Regions from separate parts of the Psychrobacillus sp. FJAT-21963 genome, predicted to be linked through region 3. Evidence: riboswitches for the same ligand, from Rfam matches in the RefSeq annotation. Region 3 holds a riboswitch; each other region holds the start of a gene.
The links. Region 3 has a riboswitch for S-adenosylmethionine ahead of mtnK (S-methyl-5-thioribose kinase). Riboswitches for the same ligand answer to the same signal wherever they lie in the genome.
Positions count from the first base shown of each region.

Region 1: another riboswitch for S-adenosylmethionine. It lies ahead of AN959_RS05485 (O-acetylhomoserine aminocarboxypropyltransferase/cysteine synthase family protein); the one in region 3 lies ahead of mtnK (S-methyl-5-thioribose kinase).
Region 2: another riboswitch for S-adenosylmethionine. It lies ahead of AN959_RS17790 (methionine ABC transporter ATP-binding protein); the one in region 3 lies ahead of mtnK (S-methyl-5-thioribose kinase).
Region 4: another riboswitch for S-adenosylmethionine. It lies ahead of AN959_RS01185 (M20 family metallopeptidase); the one in region 3 lies ahead of mtnK (S-methyl-5-thioribose kinase).

Region 1 is NZ_LJIY01000001.1:1,137,163-1,141,038, reverse strand. Features, by position in the region: gene AN959_RS05505 (DUF2087 domain-containing protein) at 1-185, shown strand, start outside; gene AN959_RS05500 (GIY-YIG nuclease family protein) at 195-557, shown strand; gene AN959_RS05495 (YdcF family protein) at 922-1,509, opposite strand; gene AN959_RS05490 (glycerol-3-phosphate acyltransferase) at 1,528-2,169, opposite strand; SAM riboswitch class I at 2,307-2,421, shown strand; gene AN959_RS05485 (O-acetylhomoserine aminocarboxypropyltransferase/cysteine synthase family protein) at 2,589-3,876, shown strand, end outside.
Region 2 is NZ_LJIY01000009.1:242,860-246,735, reverse strand. Features, by position in the region: gene AN959_RS17800 (MetQ/NlpA family ABC transporter substrate-binding protein) at 1-293, opposite strand, end outside; gene AN959_RS17795 (methionine ABC transporter permease) at 358-1,026, opposite strand; gene AN959_RS17790 (methionine ABC transporter ATP-binding protein) at 1,019-2,044, opposite strand; SAM riboswitch class I at 2,150-2,259, opposite strand; gene AN959_RS17785 (thioredoxin family protein) at 2,297-2,617, opposite strand; gene AN959_RS17780 (toprim domain-containing protein) at 2,628-2,978, opposite strand; gene gcvH (glycine cleavage system protein GcvH) at 3,056-3,436, opposite strand; gene AN959_RS17770 (arsenate reductase family protein) at 3,509-3,871, opposite strand.
Region 3 is NZ_LJIY01000005.1:140,643-144,518, reverse strand. Features, by position in the region: gene mtnW (2,3-diketo-5-methylthiopentyl-1-phosphate enolase) at 1-1,075, opposite strand, end outside; SAM riboswitch class I at 1,191-1,294, opposite strand; SAM riboswitch class I at 1,461-1,615, shown strand; gene mtnK (S-methyl-5-thioribose kinase) at 1,690-2,880, shown strand; gene mtnA (S-methyl-5-thioribose-1-phosphate isomerase) at 2,877-3,876, shown strand, end outside.
Region 4 is NZ_LJIY01000001.1:245,241-249,116, reverse strand. Features, by position in the region: gene AN959_RS01190 (CsbA family protein) at 1-20, shown strand, start outside; gene AN959_RS01185 (M20 family metallopeptidase) at 227-1,462, opposite strand; SAM riboswitch class I at 1,572-1,678, opposite strand; gene AN959_RS01180 (AzlD domain-containing protein) at 1,754-2,062, opposite strand; gene AN959_RS01175 (AzlC family ABC transporter permease) at 2,067-2,795, opposite strand; gene AN959_RS01170 (TVP38/TMEM64 family protein) at 2,910-3,551, shown strand; gene lepB (signal peptidase I) at 3,544-3,876, shown strand, end outside.

The sequences.
Region 1 (3,876 bases), on a different contig from region 3:
AAAAACTGGCAACTCTTAGGGTGATCATACAACGATTTGACTTAGAGCGAGTATATAAAGAAAAAGAGATAAATGAGGTACTAAAAAATGTATATGCTGACTATGTCACATTAAGACGTTACTTAATAGAATATGGGTTTTTAGATAGAAAAGATGACGGCAGTGAGTACTGGGTGAAAAAATAAATACGAGGAGTGGGGAAATTGGATCGTAAAATGGAACTGAAACAAGTATATAAAGAAGTAAAGATTGAAGGTGGAATTTATGTCATAACGAATAAACAAAACGGTAAAAAATTCGTTGGATCCACACGAAACTTCAAGACGTTAAATGGCACGAAGTTTACTCTAGAAACAGGGACACATACAAATAGAATACTTCAAGAAGAATGGCAACAATTTGGCAAAGATGCGTTTGAAATTGAACAAGTAGAGACGCTGAAAACATCAGAAAATCAATACGTAGACGAAAAGAAAGAACTAGAAAAACTTTTAAACAAATGGATGGAGCAATTACAACCATTTGGCACTAAAGGGTATCATACGAAGAAAGAGTGACCCAGAAAGGCTTCCTAATAAACGAGGAAGCCTTTTAATTATATTTGGAGAAATTACTTTACATATATAATCTTTGGTTTTGGATGAAAAATTCTTTTATAGAAAATATAATACATTATCTAGCTATGCAAGGTGACTTGATTGCATATAGTACAGCTACATTTAGATTATATAGCTAAAACATAATGTTTGATGTAACACTAGAAGTGATTTGACATGGCTATAAAGTAGATACATGGATTCGTAACAAGTGGGGAGACAATGCATTTCTAACCAGGAAGTAGGGCTGTAAACAAGGAACTCGTATTTCAAGATGTATTTGTAATTGTTGCAGATATAAAAAATAACTCCGAGGGATTCGGAGTTATTTCCCAACAATATAGGTCTTTAAAAGTGCGGCGCGCTCACGTAAGCGTACTTTCGCTTCTACCACTTCGGGGGTCTGTGCTGCTACCACGTCCGTTTTCCATTCTAGCTTTTTGGCAAGTATTTTTGCTCGCTGTAGGTGATAGTCACTCGTAATGATCGTTATAGACTTTACGTTATCTGGCAAAAGCTCTTTAGAAAACAACAAGTTTTCATAAGTAGATGTCGACTGATCTTCAATGATTAGCCTCTCTTCTGCTATCCCATTCTCCAAAAGAAAATTTTTCATTACGACCGCTTCCTCAATATCTTCATCGTCTCCTTGTCCTCCAGAAAGTACCAGGGTGACATGAGGATATTCGTTTGCATACGCAAGTGCTGATTCCAATCTGAATTTTAATGCAAGCGAAGGAATATTACCTTCTTTTACTTTTGCACCAAGGACAATGGCGTAATCGTTGGAACCGTCAGCTTTAGGGTTTAATCCTTCATCCATCCATTTGCTAGTTAGCATCCACAATCCAACTCCGCTGGAAGCGAGAACAAATAAAGGGATAAGCACAATCCACCTCATTTTTTTAGACATTCCAATTCACTCATTTCTTTATAAAGAAGGTTTTTTTCTTTTTATAAAAGTAGAAATTCTCATCTCTTCCTTACGAGCTAAACGACGAAAGTTTTCGATATGCAATATGAGTGCCATCACGAATAAAAAGCTTGCAATTGCAATTGGTATATATCCTTCTGAAAACCATATAGCCTCGCCTAAAAAAACAAAATAAAAAACAAATACTCCAATTAATAAATAGTCCGTTAAAAAAGTTGTGCCAATTAATAATAAAAGTCCGATCAATCCTAAAGGCCAATAAATTGCAAAAAGTATGCCGATTACAGAAGCTGTCCCTTTTCCTCCCTTAAATCCTGTGAAAATGGGAAAGTTGTGACCTAAAATGACAGCAGCCCCCGCTAAGTAAAGAAGTGCATCCTGTTCTAATACTGAAAAGTTACCATATTGCTGCGTAAAAAATCGTGTTCCAGTAATAACCAATACACCTTTTATTATATCGATAAAAGCTACGAGTATTCCGTATTTCATTCCAAGCACAATGGCTGCATTAGAAGCACCTGAGTTTTTAAGTCCTTCTGCTTTAATATTGATTCCACTAAAAAACTGAGCAATCTTTGAACCATGAATGGAACCAATTAAATAACTAACTACTGAAATACAAATAATCCATATTACCATTACAACACCTCCAAAAGTAACCCCCATACATTAAACGTACAAGCCTAAAAGAAGTTTCAGAATTTTTATAAAAAGTACTTGACGTAAAGATTAATAGAGTCTTATACTGTGTAACAAGATGGAATACTAATCTAATACTCTTATCAAGAGTGGCGGAGGGACTAGGCCCTACGATGCCCGGCAACCAACAAGTTTTATACTTGGAAAGGTGCTAAATCCTACAAATTCACGAGCGAATTTGGAAGATAAGAGGAGGAATATGCGAAACCGCACCCCTCTTCTTAAAGAAGAGGGGTTTTTGTTGTTTGTCCGATTAACGATACGTTTTCCGGCTAAACATAAGTGCTTTCGTATTTCTCAAAATCCTCTCCCGCCTCCATATGCGTCCATCTAAAACTATTATTTAGGAGGAATTCAAAATGACAAATTTCCAACCAGAAACACTTCTTTTACACGGTGGTCAGCAACCAGATCCAGTTACAGGTTCACGAGCAGTGCCAATTCACAAAACAACTTCTTTTGTATTTCGTGATACAAACCATGCCCAAGATTTATTTGCATTAAAAGAGTCTGGCAATATTTATTCACGTATAACTAATCCTACTGTAGATGTTTTTGAACAACGCGTTGCTCTACTTGAAGGAGGAACGGCTGCTGTTGCACTTTCTTCTGGTATGGCGGCAATTGCATTTTCCATTTTGAATATTGCGGGAGCAGGCGATGAAATCATTGCAGCGGAAAACTTATATGGTGGTACATTTAATTTATTCGCACATACATTGCCTCGTTATGGAATTCACGTAAAATTTGTAGATTCTACTGATCCAGAGAATTTTCGAGCAGCAGTAACGGATAAAACAAAAGGGTTCTTTGCTGAAATTATTGGAAATCCGAGCTTGAATGTGCTAGACGTGGAGAAAGTTTCAGCAATTGCAAATGAAGTCGGTGTTCCATTGTTGGTAGATAATACATTTGCAAGCCCATATGGTGCTAACCCGATTAAACACGGTGCTCACATAGTTATCCATTCAGCTACTAAATGGATTGGCGGTCATGGAACAACAATTGGGGGAGTAGTTGTAGATGGTGGTAACTTTGACTGGAATTCCGAGAAATTCCCTGGTTTTACTGAACCAGATGTAACCTATCACGGACTACGATACGGTATTGATGTTCCGAACGTAGCGTTTGCCATAAAACTACGTGTTCAATTGCTTCGAGATTTTGGGCCTTCGTTAAGCCCTGAAGCAGCATTTTCTTTTTTACAAGGTTTAGAAACCCTTCATCTTCGTGTGCCAAAGCACAACGAAAATGCACTAAAAATTGCAGATTATTTATCAAACCATGAAGGGGTAGAATGGGTAAATTATTTAGGCCTGGAAAATCATCCTTCCCATGAACTTGCACATAAATATTTACACAATGGCTTCGGCTCTATCTTAACTTTTGGCGTAAAGGGTGGAAAAGAAGCGGGTAGACATATTATAGATAATATTGAAATTTGGTCGCATGTAGCAAACGTAGGAGATGCGAAATCATTAATTATTCATCCTGCTTCTACGACTCATCAACAATTAACTCCTGAAGACTTAGTGAAATCAGGTGTTACTGAGGACTTAATCCGCTTGTCTGTTGGTCTAGAGGCAGTAGAGGATTTACAAAATGCACTTGATAAAGTACTTGTAGGAAAAACAAATGTCCTCTCTA
Region 2 (3,876 bases), on a different contig from region 3:
AAATCGTATCCAAATTCTTCTTTTTGTCCTTCAAAATAAGGGATGTGTTGGAAGAAGTTAGCATCCAAGTCTCCTGAATCTAAATCTTGGTTTGGTAAAACATAGTCTTGGTAAGTTTCGATAGTAAGTTCAATACCTTGTTCTTCTAATAATGGTTTAGCTTGTTCTAATATCTCAGCATGAGGAACGTTTGAAGCTCCTACTACTAATTTACTATCTTCTTCTTCTCCACCACAAGCAGCTAGTGTTAATGCACTAACGGATAATAATGCTCCTGCTAAAAACTTTTTCATCTAATTTCTCTCCTTCTCTAATTCCCCAATTTTATATGTGATCGAGTTATCTCGTTAACACCAGTTATCTCTTGTCTATCTTTGTTGTTATCGCGTCGCCAATCCATTGAATAATAAATACTACAATGAGTATTAAAATGGTTGCAACAAGCGTTACATCTTCTCTACTGCGTTGGAACCCATCTAAGAATGCTAACGTACCTAAGCCGCCTGCACCAATAATTCCCGCCATTGCCGTATATCCAACTAGTGATATACAAGTAACTGTAATACCAGAGACTAATGCTGGCATCGATTCTGGTAATAAAACCTTCCATATAATAGTAGAAGTTTTAGCCCCCATCGATTTAGCTGCTTCAAGCACACCTTTATCTATTTCTCTTAATCCAATTAAAACCATTCGTGCATAAAATGGAGCAGCTCCAATAACAAGAGCTGGAAACGCAGCATTTGGTCCACGAATAGTACCTAAAAGTAATTTCGTAAATGGAATAAGCAATATGATTAAAATAATAAATGGTATCGATCGAAAGATATTAGTAAATGCTCCCGTCAACCAATTTGTTAGTTTATTGGCCCATGCTTGATGCGGACTTGTTAAAAACAAAAGTAATCCTAGTGCAAGACCAAATACAAATGTTAATAAAGTAGAAACTGCAGTCATATAAAGAGTTTCCATTGTCGCTTCCCACATTTTTGGCCAATCAACATTTGGAAATAAAGTATTAATCATTGTTGATCACCTCTGTGTGTACTTTTTGTTCGTGAATAAATAGAATTGCTTTATCGATTGCCGATGCATCACCGTCAATCTGAAGAATCAATGTTCCATAAGCTCCACTTTTCGTATGTGTAATATTTCCTTGAACTATATTCAATTCCAAATCAAATTGTTTAATGAGTCTAGATAGAATTGGCTGTTCCGTTTGGTCTCCAACAAAAACAAGCTTGATGAGTTTGCCATTTGGATATAGTTCTTGTAAATTTTGAATCGTCTGCTGAGATTGATTATTTTCAGAAACTTGCGTAACAAATCTCTTTGTTATGGGCTGTTGGGGATTTTGGAAAACTTCCAGCACGTCCCCTTCCTCTACCACATGTCCGTTCTCCATTACTGCTACTCGATTACAAATCTTTTGAATAACCTGCATTTCATGCGTAATTAGTACAATGGTCAAACCTAATCTTTCGTTAATACTAATCAGTAAATCTAATATGGAATCCGTTGTTTCTGGGTCAAGTGCAGATGTAGCTTCATCACAAAGCAACACTTCTGGGCGGTTTGCTAATGCTCGAGCAATTCCTACCCGTTGCTTTTGGCCACCGGATAATTGAGAAGGATAATAATCTCCTCGGCCTTCTAAACCTACTAACTCAATCAATTCTTTTACACGAGTAGCTCTTTGTTCTTTAGGTACTCCTGCGATTTCCAAAGGAAAAGCTATGTTTTCTGCAACAGTTCTTGACCACAAAAGATTGAAATGCTGAAAAATCATGCTTACTTTATGTCTTACTTGTCGAAGCTTACCTTCTGAAATTGATGTAATTTCTTTATCATTTACAACAATTTGTCCTGAAGTCGGCTTTTCTAATCCATTCAACAATCTGATTAAAGTACTTTTTCCTGCACCACTATATCCAATAATTCCAAAAATCTCACCTTGCTTAATTGTAAGATTTACATTGTCAACAGCTACAATGGTACCTTGCTTCGTACTAAACTTTTTTGAAATATCTTTCAAGCTAATCACGTAAATCTTCCCTCCTGTATAGATAGTACTATTACTATCAAAAAACCCCTTCTGCAAAAGAGCAGAAGGGGTGTATGTTATCATTCAAAATAACAGTCATCCATTCTCTCATTTTCCAAAGCATTTTTTACGCTTTGAGTGATTTGGCACCATTTCATTTACATGACGGTTGCTGGGTTTCATCGGGCACTTCCCTCCACCTCTCTTAATAAGAGCGACACTATTCAATTGTTATCAATAAATCGAATTCTATCATGATAATTCGGTGTCGTCAACACTTTTTATAACATCTAAAAGATAAGGAATTGATTGGAAAGCATAAACCTTTTTATAAACAATTCCTTCTTTTGCAATTAAAAGACATGGCACACTTTCAATTTCATAATCCATCGCTAAATCTTTCATATAATTTATATTTGCCTGTCCAACTGGAAACTGTACAATTTCTTTAAGTACCTTCATCATTTTAGAGGCAACTTGGCATGTCCCACACATTGGGGTGTAAATATATAAAAGAGAAAGACTAGGAGCATTTTTAGCTTGCTCCCATTCCTCTCGAGACCATTCATTCACAAACATCATCCTATGTTAAAAATTCTTTTTTCACCTTAATCTTAGCACGTTGTAAGATAGAAGCCAAAACATCAAGCGGGGTATTTGCAACTTCACCATATACAGGATTCGTATATAGATGAATTGCTTCTGGATATACCTTTCTAACTACCGATCGTATTTGTTCTCCTGATTTATCGGAGTCTAAAAAAGCATATATGGGCAATTCTTCTAAAGGACTTAAGATTTCTTCTAATTTAACATTAGAAATAGTGCCATTCGTACAAACAATTTCAGTTGCTTCAGCAAGAATGGTTAAAAGTTTCAGTTTATCTGATCTACCTTCAACAAGAATTACTTTTTCACTAAATACCTTAGCCATCAGCTTCTCTCCCAGCACATTATATATACTAGTATATGAAAAAGCGCCAGTAAATAACCGGCGCCTTTTTAAATCCATTATTCTTGAATTAACTCTTCGTATTGTTCTGCAGATAATAGTGCATCCACTTCTGCTACGTCAGAAGGCTCAACTACGATCATCCATGCATTTTCATACGGAGATTCGTTTACATATTCAGGGCTGTCTTCTAAATCAGCGTTTACTTCTACTACTTTACCGCTGATCGGAGCATACAGTTCAGAAACAGTTTTAACTGATTCTACACTTCCGAAAGGATCTCCAGCTTTAATATCGTCTCCTACTTGTGGAAGCTCGACAAACACGATATCCCCAAGTTCTGATTGTGCAAAATGTGTAATTCCAATACGTACTTTACCGTCTTCTGTTTTTACCCATTCATGCTCTTCTGAGTATTTTAATTCTTTAGGTGTGCTCATGTTATACCCCTCTCAAAAAAATATACATTCCTCTATAATATTCACACATTTCAATTGTAAAAACAAGCAACTTTATATGCTTTTCCAAATATGTTCAAACTCTTCTTCTTTAAAACCTAGCGTCAAATGCTCTCCATCATATACAATTGGTCGCTTAATAAGCATTCCATCTGAAACGAGCGTTTCGATTTGTTCTTTTTCTGTCATATTTGGAAGCTTGTCCTTCAATTGCATTTCTCGATATTTAGTACCACTTGTATTAAAGAGCTTCTTTATATCTGTATTTGTATTTACTAATATCTCTTTTATCATTTCTTTTGATGGTGGGTTTTCCACTATATGATTATCCTCAAATTCCACTTGATGATCTTTCAGCCACTTACTTGCCTTTCTACACGTGCTACATTTGGGATAACCAAAAAATTGAATCGTCATTAAAA
Region 3 (3,876 bases):
CTCCACCACCTGCATTTATAATGCTGTCTATGCCAAAGTCTTCGATTAACAAAGGAACCAATCCAGGATGAATTCCAGCCGAAGGAACTGGAAAAGTTCGTTTTACTGCACTTTCTTTCGTCAATTCTTCCCCAAGTGATAGTGCAGCTGTTTTCTCCAGTGCGACGCTTCCGTATGGTGAGGGGAATAATGAAAAATCTGCCCCTGCATAACGAGTCAATTTACCAAGTAAAAGTGGTGTTGAAACTCCATAAAATGGGGATGAAGTAAAAGCACCACTATAGGCTGGATGGGCCATGAATGGCAACTGAATATCTTCATCTTCCACAAGTTCTTGAAGTACATCTAGACCATATGCATGAACATTAAATAATAGAGCATCAGCCCCAAGCTCTTTTGCCTTTTTTGCTTTTGATTTTAAATCGGATGTCCGCCCAGATAGGTTAACTGCATAAAGTGTTCGATGTCCAGTTTCCTCATACACCTGACGTAGTACTTCTTTAGCTGTAATAATTCTTTTTTCAAAAGGAGTAAGGGGGTTTTCGAAGAGAATTTCATCATCTTTTACTAAATCTACTCCACCTAGAGCTTGGTTACGTAGCTGTTCAGATAGGTAATTGATATCTCTTCCAATTACTCCTTTAAAAATACTCATCACAAGTGGACGATTATACACTCCTAGCAATTTACGAATACTTTCAATTCCGAATCTAGGTCCTGGGAAATTATCTAAAAGGTCTGATGAGAATTCCAAGTCTAGTAGCTTTACTTCACCGTCAAGCGATAGTTTGCCGAAAACAGTTGTTAATATGGCAGGTAAATCTGCAGAGAAATTAGCACTAGGATAGTTTATTTTAATCTCTGCTTTGATTTCATCTCGTTTTAGCGGATGGTGACTATTTTCAAATTCAGTTATCGATATAACATTTCCTTTATGCTTTTTTAATTGCTCTTGCTCTAGTAACGGCAAATCAGTCCAGGATCCTATAGTTAAACCGAGCGCAATTCCTTCTGCTTTTTTTTCAAAAGTTCCAGGTTTACCGTAAACCTGATAGAGAGTAGTAATTCCACTCATTTATTATCACAATCCTTTATATAACAAATTTCAACTTAGTCAATGTCGCAGCGTCTTGCCCCTTCTAAATATAAAAAACCTCTTCCAAATAAGAAGAGGTTAAAAAATTAACGACTTCTTATCTCTCAGTCTACTGACTGCAAGAATTAGCACCGTGTCCATAATGGATCGGTTGCCGGGTATCATAGGGCTCGTCCCTCCACCTGCTCTAAATAAGAAAAAGTTATTCAATTGAGTTAGTCAAATTAATAATGATTATTTCATGCAATATAAAGATTGTCAATATAGTTATTAGAATTTTTTTTGTTTTTAAAAAATGATTGACATGTGTTTTTTGAGTATGCTAGGATGATTTTCAAATAGTATAACGTTTTAATTAATAGCACTCTTATCAAGAGCAGGCAGAGGGTAATGGCCCGATGAAGCCCAGCAACCGACCGTAATACCGTTGTGAGACGGGGCGCATTTTGCGCCGAGATGAAAATCTTCTAAGGCACGGTGCTAATTCCATCAGAAAGGTAACTTTCTGAAAGATAAGAGGCGAGAGATCTCTTATTCTACGCCTCTTTCTTATGAAAGAGGCTTTTTATTTTGAAACGGAAAGGTAGAGAATAATGACGACAGCTACAAAGAGACAATATGAATCATTAACAGAAGAAAGTGCTATTTTATATGCAAAAGAACTTAACTTCTTCCCGCAAGACACAGAGTTGGAGTGTCGTGAGATAGGTGACGGTAATCTTAACTATGTATTTCATATTAAGGAATTGAACGGTGATAAGAGTCTTATTATTAAACAGGCTTTACCATACGCAAAGGTTGTCGGAGAAAGTTGGCCACTAACGTTAAAACGAGCAGTGATTGAAGCAAATGCATTAAAAAAACATGCTGAATTTGCAGCCAATCTTGTTCCGACCGTATATGCAATTGATGAGGATCTTGCGCTTACGGTAATGGAGGATTTATCTCACTTAAAAATTGCACGTGAAGGGTTGATTAAACTTGAATCATATCCAAACCTTTCAAAAGATATTGGAGAATATTTAGCTCAAACACTATTTCATACATCTGATTTTGCATTACACCCTTTTGAAAAAAAGAAACTAGTTTCAGAGTTTTCCAATCCAGAACTTTGTAAAATCACAGAAGATCTTATTTTTACAGATCCGTTTTTTGACTATGAAACAAATGACTTTGAAGCATTGTTGCAAGAAGACGTAGAAACTATTTGGAATAACGGGCGCTTAAAGCTAGAGGTTGCAAAATTAAAGAATAGCTTCATGACAGAAGCGGAAGCATTATTACATGGAGATTTGCATACAGGGAGCATCTTTGCTAGTGAAACCGAAACGAAAGTAATAGACCCAGAGTTTGCTTTTTATGGACCTATTGGCTTTGATATTGGATTGTTTTTAGCAAATCTAATCGTGCAAAATGTTACAAGAGAAGAGGATGAGCGGGGAGTTATTGTCACCCATATCAAACAAACTTGGGATGTCTTTTCGACTAAATTTTCGGAATTATGGGATAAAAAAAGTGTCGATTCCTATAAAGACACAGATGGCTATAAAGAATATGTCTTGGATAAAATTTTCCGAGATACACTAGGCTTTGCTGGATGTGAATTAATTCGTCGTACAATCGGGCTAGCACATGTGAAGGATTTGGACAGTATCGAAGATGACGAACAACGGATTAAATTCAAAAAGCAGACCTTACAAACAGGGGAAGCACTTATATTAAAACGCAAAGATATACATTCAATTGATGAAGTATTTGAATTATTAGAGGGGTTTCGCAAATGAGTATTCCATTATCGATAGAGTTGAACGACAAAGAATTTCGGATTTTGGATCAGCAAAAATTACCTCACGTAGTTGAGTATTTAACACTAGATACTTTAGAAGATGTATATGATGCTATTATCACTCTGAAGGTGAGGGGTGCACCAGCAATTGGTATTACCGCTGCATATGGATTGGCTAGAGCAGCCGAAAAGTATGAAGCAAATACATTAGAGGAATTTCATCTGCAACTCAACAGGGATTTCTTGTATTTAGCTAAATCTAGACCAACAGCTGTAAATTTAGTTTGGGCTCTAGAACGTTTAAGAAGTGCTGTTGAAAATGTAGCAAGTGTACAAGAGGCGAAGGAACTTTTGATAGAGGAAGCTATAAAAATTCATAGAGAAGACGAAGCATCCTGTAGAAATATTGGCGAATATGCGTTGTCCTTGCTTGAAGGTCAAACAAAAGTTATGACCATTTGTAATGCAGGTTCAATTGCAACCGCAAAATATGGTACTGCATTAGCACCATTCCATCTTGGGAGTGAGCGGGGAAAACAGTTTGAAGTTTATGCTTGTGAAACTAGACCTGTATTTCAAGGATCAAGGCTAACTGCGTGGGAGCTTCAGCAATCTGGAGTGGATGTAACACTTATAACAGACAGCATGGCTGCACATACAATCGGAGCAAAAGGAATCGAAGCAATTATTGTAGGGGCAGACCGGATAGCAGAAAACGGCGACACGGCAAATAAAATCGGAACACTTAACTTAGCATTATTAGCAAAAGTGTTTAACATCCCTTTTTATGTGGCAGCTCCTTCTTCCACTTTTGATTTGACCATTAAGAATGGAAAAGAGATCCCGATTGAAGAACGTCCAGCGGAAGAAATAACGCATATTGCAGGGAAACAGGTAGCTCCGAAAAATACAAAAGTATTTAATCCTGCATTCGATGTTACACCGGGTGAATACATTACAGCCATTATTACTGAAAAAGGAATTATATATCCGG
Region 4 (3,876 bases), on a different contig from region 3:
AGAAAAAATCCACCTCTTAAGAAGAGGTGGATTTTTTCTTTTGGAATGTATTGTCTTTCATTGAATTGTTTTATTTTCATCTGGTGTTTTCAGGCTCCAGTAGTGAAAAGAGCAACTCATCCAGCGGAAGCTTATGCGTATTGTATAGCAAACGCATATCCGACTAATCTTTATGTTGTCGAAACACACTTCATAATCCGAAAGATAAAGAATATAAATTACAATATTAATCTTTCAAATCGCAAACGCCCATACCATCTGCTTTTGCTTTACGAGCTAAGGATGCATTAAATTCTTTTCTGATTTGATGAAGTAGTTTTGCATCTGTTAATATTCGATAACCGGTTGTAGCTAAGACTTTAGCTCCCTTGATTAGTGCTTCATCCGCAGCTTTAGATTTGGCAGCTTCACGGAATTCTATTGTATGGGCGACTAAATCATCTGGTCCAATTTTAATGGATGGTCTTGCAGTTGGTACTACGTAGCTAATATTTCCAGCATCCGTAGAGTCATTGTAATGTTTACTTTCTGTGTATACGACTTCTCCAATAGCTTCAAATTCCGAATGAATAACCTCATCTAACACTGAATTTACTACAAAATCTTGCACCTCATTTTGAAAACGTTCGATTTTTACAGAAGTTCCTGTTACAAGTGTTGCTCCGTTAGCAAGGAATCGAACTTTTTCGGAGATTTCCTCTGTTTTTTTCCAATTCTTTGCGCTGACATGAATACGAGCAGAGGCAAAGAAAGGGATAATGTTCGGTGAGTCACCTCCATGTGTAATAATTCCATGTATGCTAATATCAGATGGTAATTGTGAACGAAGCGCATGGATTCCGTTGAAAAACTGAACGACAGCTTCCAATGCATTTATTGTTTTATTAGAAGCTGCTGTTGGGTGAGTAGCTTGTCCAATAAAATGAAAATCTAATGATTCCAGAGCAAGTGTTTCGCAACTTAAAGTAGTTTTGCTTGAAGGGCTAATTATTAAAGCCACATCTACATCTTCTAGATAACCGAGCCTTACAAAGTTTCCTTTTGAACTTCCTTTTGATCCACCTTCTGCTGCGGGAGTACCAAGGACGATTATTCTTCCACCGGTTTCGTTCAGCATTTCTGCTAGAGAGATGCTAGCAGCCACACTTGCCGTACCAATAATGTTATGTCCGTCGGCATGTCCAATTGAAGGTAAAGCGTCGTATTCTGCTAAAAAAGCAACAGTAGGTCCCTCGATACCGCTATCCTTAATCGCATAGAAAGACGTTTCATGCCCTGCTATTCCTTTTTCGACTTGAAAATTTGCACTTTCTAATAAATCAATTAGCGTAGAACTAGCAAAAAATTCTTCGTTTCCGATCTCAGGGTTTTCATGTATTTGATGACTTATTTGAATATATACATTCTTGTTGTCTTCTATTAATTTATGGAGATAGTCTCTTTTTTCTACTAGGAAACTCACTTATATCTGCTCCTTTTACATTTATTATTCATAACAAAAAAGAACCCTCCTAATCTTATCTTGTATGATAAGAAAAAGAGAGCTCTTCGTATGATCGAAAAACCTTCTTTTCTCATCTTTCAAGCATAAATTGCTTGCAGGAATTGGCACAGTTTTCATTCTGAATCTGCTGCCGAAACGTCATTGGGCCTGTCCCTCAGTTTCTCTCGATAAGAAAGTGATATTTTTATGTAAATTTTATAAGAACTAATTCCAATATTAAGTAATTTATTCCTAGCAGTCAAGTAGTATTTAAAAGATAAGACTATATACAGCTAAAACACCAATTGTTACTAATACTACAACCATTACATTTGAAAAAATAATGGCAAGTGCGAATGCCACAATGGCTCCAATAATTCCAAATAATAGATTACCTTCTTGAACATATAAAATAGCTGGGAAAATTAATGCTCCTAATACTGCAAATGGAATATTACGTAATACTCCTGAAACAACAGGAGGTAATTCTTTGCCTTCTAAAAAAGTTAAGGGAAATGCTCGCGGAATATAGGTAACAATAGCCATTCCTAATAGCATCCACCAATACCATGCTTCCATTCCATTATGCTCCTTTCGCTAAGTTTTTTCCTCGTAGTCTAGTCCTCTTTTGATGATTGGCATATATAATTTCTACAAAAATAGAGGATGCTAGGGTAGCGACTAAAATAGCCCATCCTGTCGATAATAATTCTGTCCAGTAAAAAAATCCGTTTATAATAGCTGCAATGAGGGCCAGCATGACTACTTTGCGGTTTCCTCGCATAGAGGGTACTAGAAGACCAACGAACATTGCATATAGAGCAATCGACATGGCCGCTTGTAAAAATGCTGGTAGATTGGCACCTATAACATGTCCAACCGCTGTAAATACAACCCAACTACCATATGCGATAAGCGCAACACCAAATGCAAAAGAAGTATGTATTTTTTCATCTTTTTGAGTTGCTAATACGGAAAAAGATTCATCTGTAATCCCAAATGCATATATTCCTTTGACCCATCTTTTTTCACTATGCATCTTTTCATTGAGTGCAGCCGTCATTAAAAAGTGTCGAATGTTCACGACAAATGTATTTAAAACGATTAAAATAGGATCAACACCTTTTGCTATAAGCGTCAGTGACATATACTGAGCAGCGCCGGCGTAAACAAAAATACTCATTGCTGTTGCTTCAATAATGGAAAGTCCAGTGGTTTTTGCCAATAAACCAAATGTTAATGCAACTGGAAAATAGCCGATAGCAATACTCGTACCGGCTTTTAAACCCTTTACGAATGAATTATTATTCATGTCGAATTTCACCACCTTCAATTATGATAGTGAACAAATTATACTATATCTATAAAGTTTTATATAGTTGAAAATTGGGAAGAGTATAAATATACATAGAAGAGGAGAGTTACCATGCCAAGTTGGTTATCATTCGAAACTTTATCTAATTTAACACAAGATTACCGAGCACTTGGACCACTATTTGGGCTATTACTACCTTTTCTTGAAGCATTTTTGCCGTTTCTACCTTTAGTAGTTTTTATCGTGGCGAATGTGACTGCCTACGGAATTTTGTTTGGATTTTTATTATCTTGGGCAGGTTCGGTTGCAGGTGCTTATACTGTATTTTTAGTTATTAGAAAATACGGACGAGCTAGAGTTTTAGGTTTTATTACAAGGCATGAAAAGATTCAAAAATTAATATTATGGGTAGAGAGAAACGGTTTCGGACCATTATTTTTACTTATTTGTTTTCCATTTACACCCTCCGCACTTGTGAATATAGTTGCGGGTCTATCTAATATGAAAAAAAATACGTATTTATGGACAGTTGTCTTAGGGAAACTAATTATGATATTAGTGGTAAGCTTTATTGGTTCCGATATTAAAGCGCTCATTACACAACCCTTAAGAACAGCAATAATGATTGGAATAATGGTTATACTATGGTTTGTTGGAAAAGCTGTGGAGAAAAAAATTGATAAAAAAGTAGATGCAGATTTTAAATCAATTCGCGATGAAAGACGAAATAAAAAGGAGAAAAGATTTGAGTAATACACAAAAAGAATTGCTGGAATGGTTAGTGGCCATTTTCATTGGAATTTTAGTAGTATTTATTGTTCGTTCTTTCATTTTAACGAACTATGAAGTAGTCGGGGAATCAATGATGCCTACACTTCATGACAAAGATAAAGTATTTGTGAGTAAGCTTTCTGATATAGACCGCATGGATATTGTGATCTTTCATAGCGACCAAAAAGAAGACTATGTAAAACGTGTCATTGGTTTACCAGGTGATACTATCAAGTATGAAAATGATAAATTGTACGTAAATAATAAAAAAGTAGAAGAAAAATTTCTTGCGTCTTATCCTGCATAT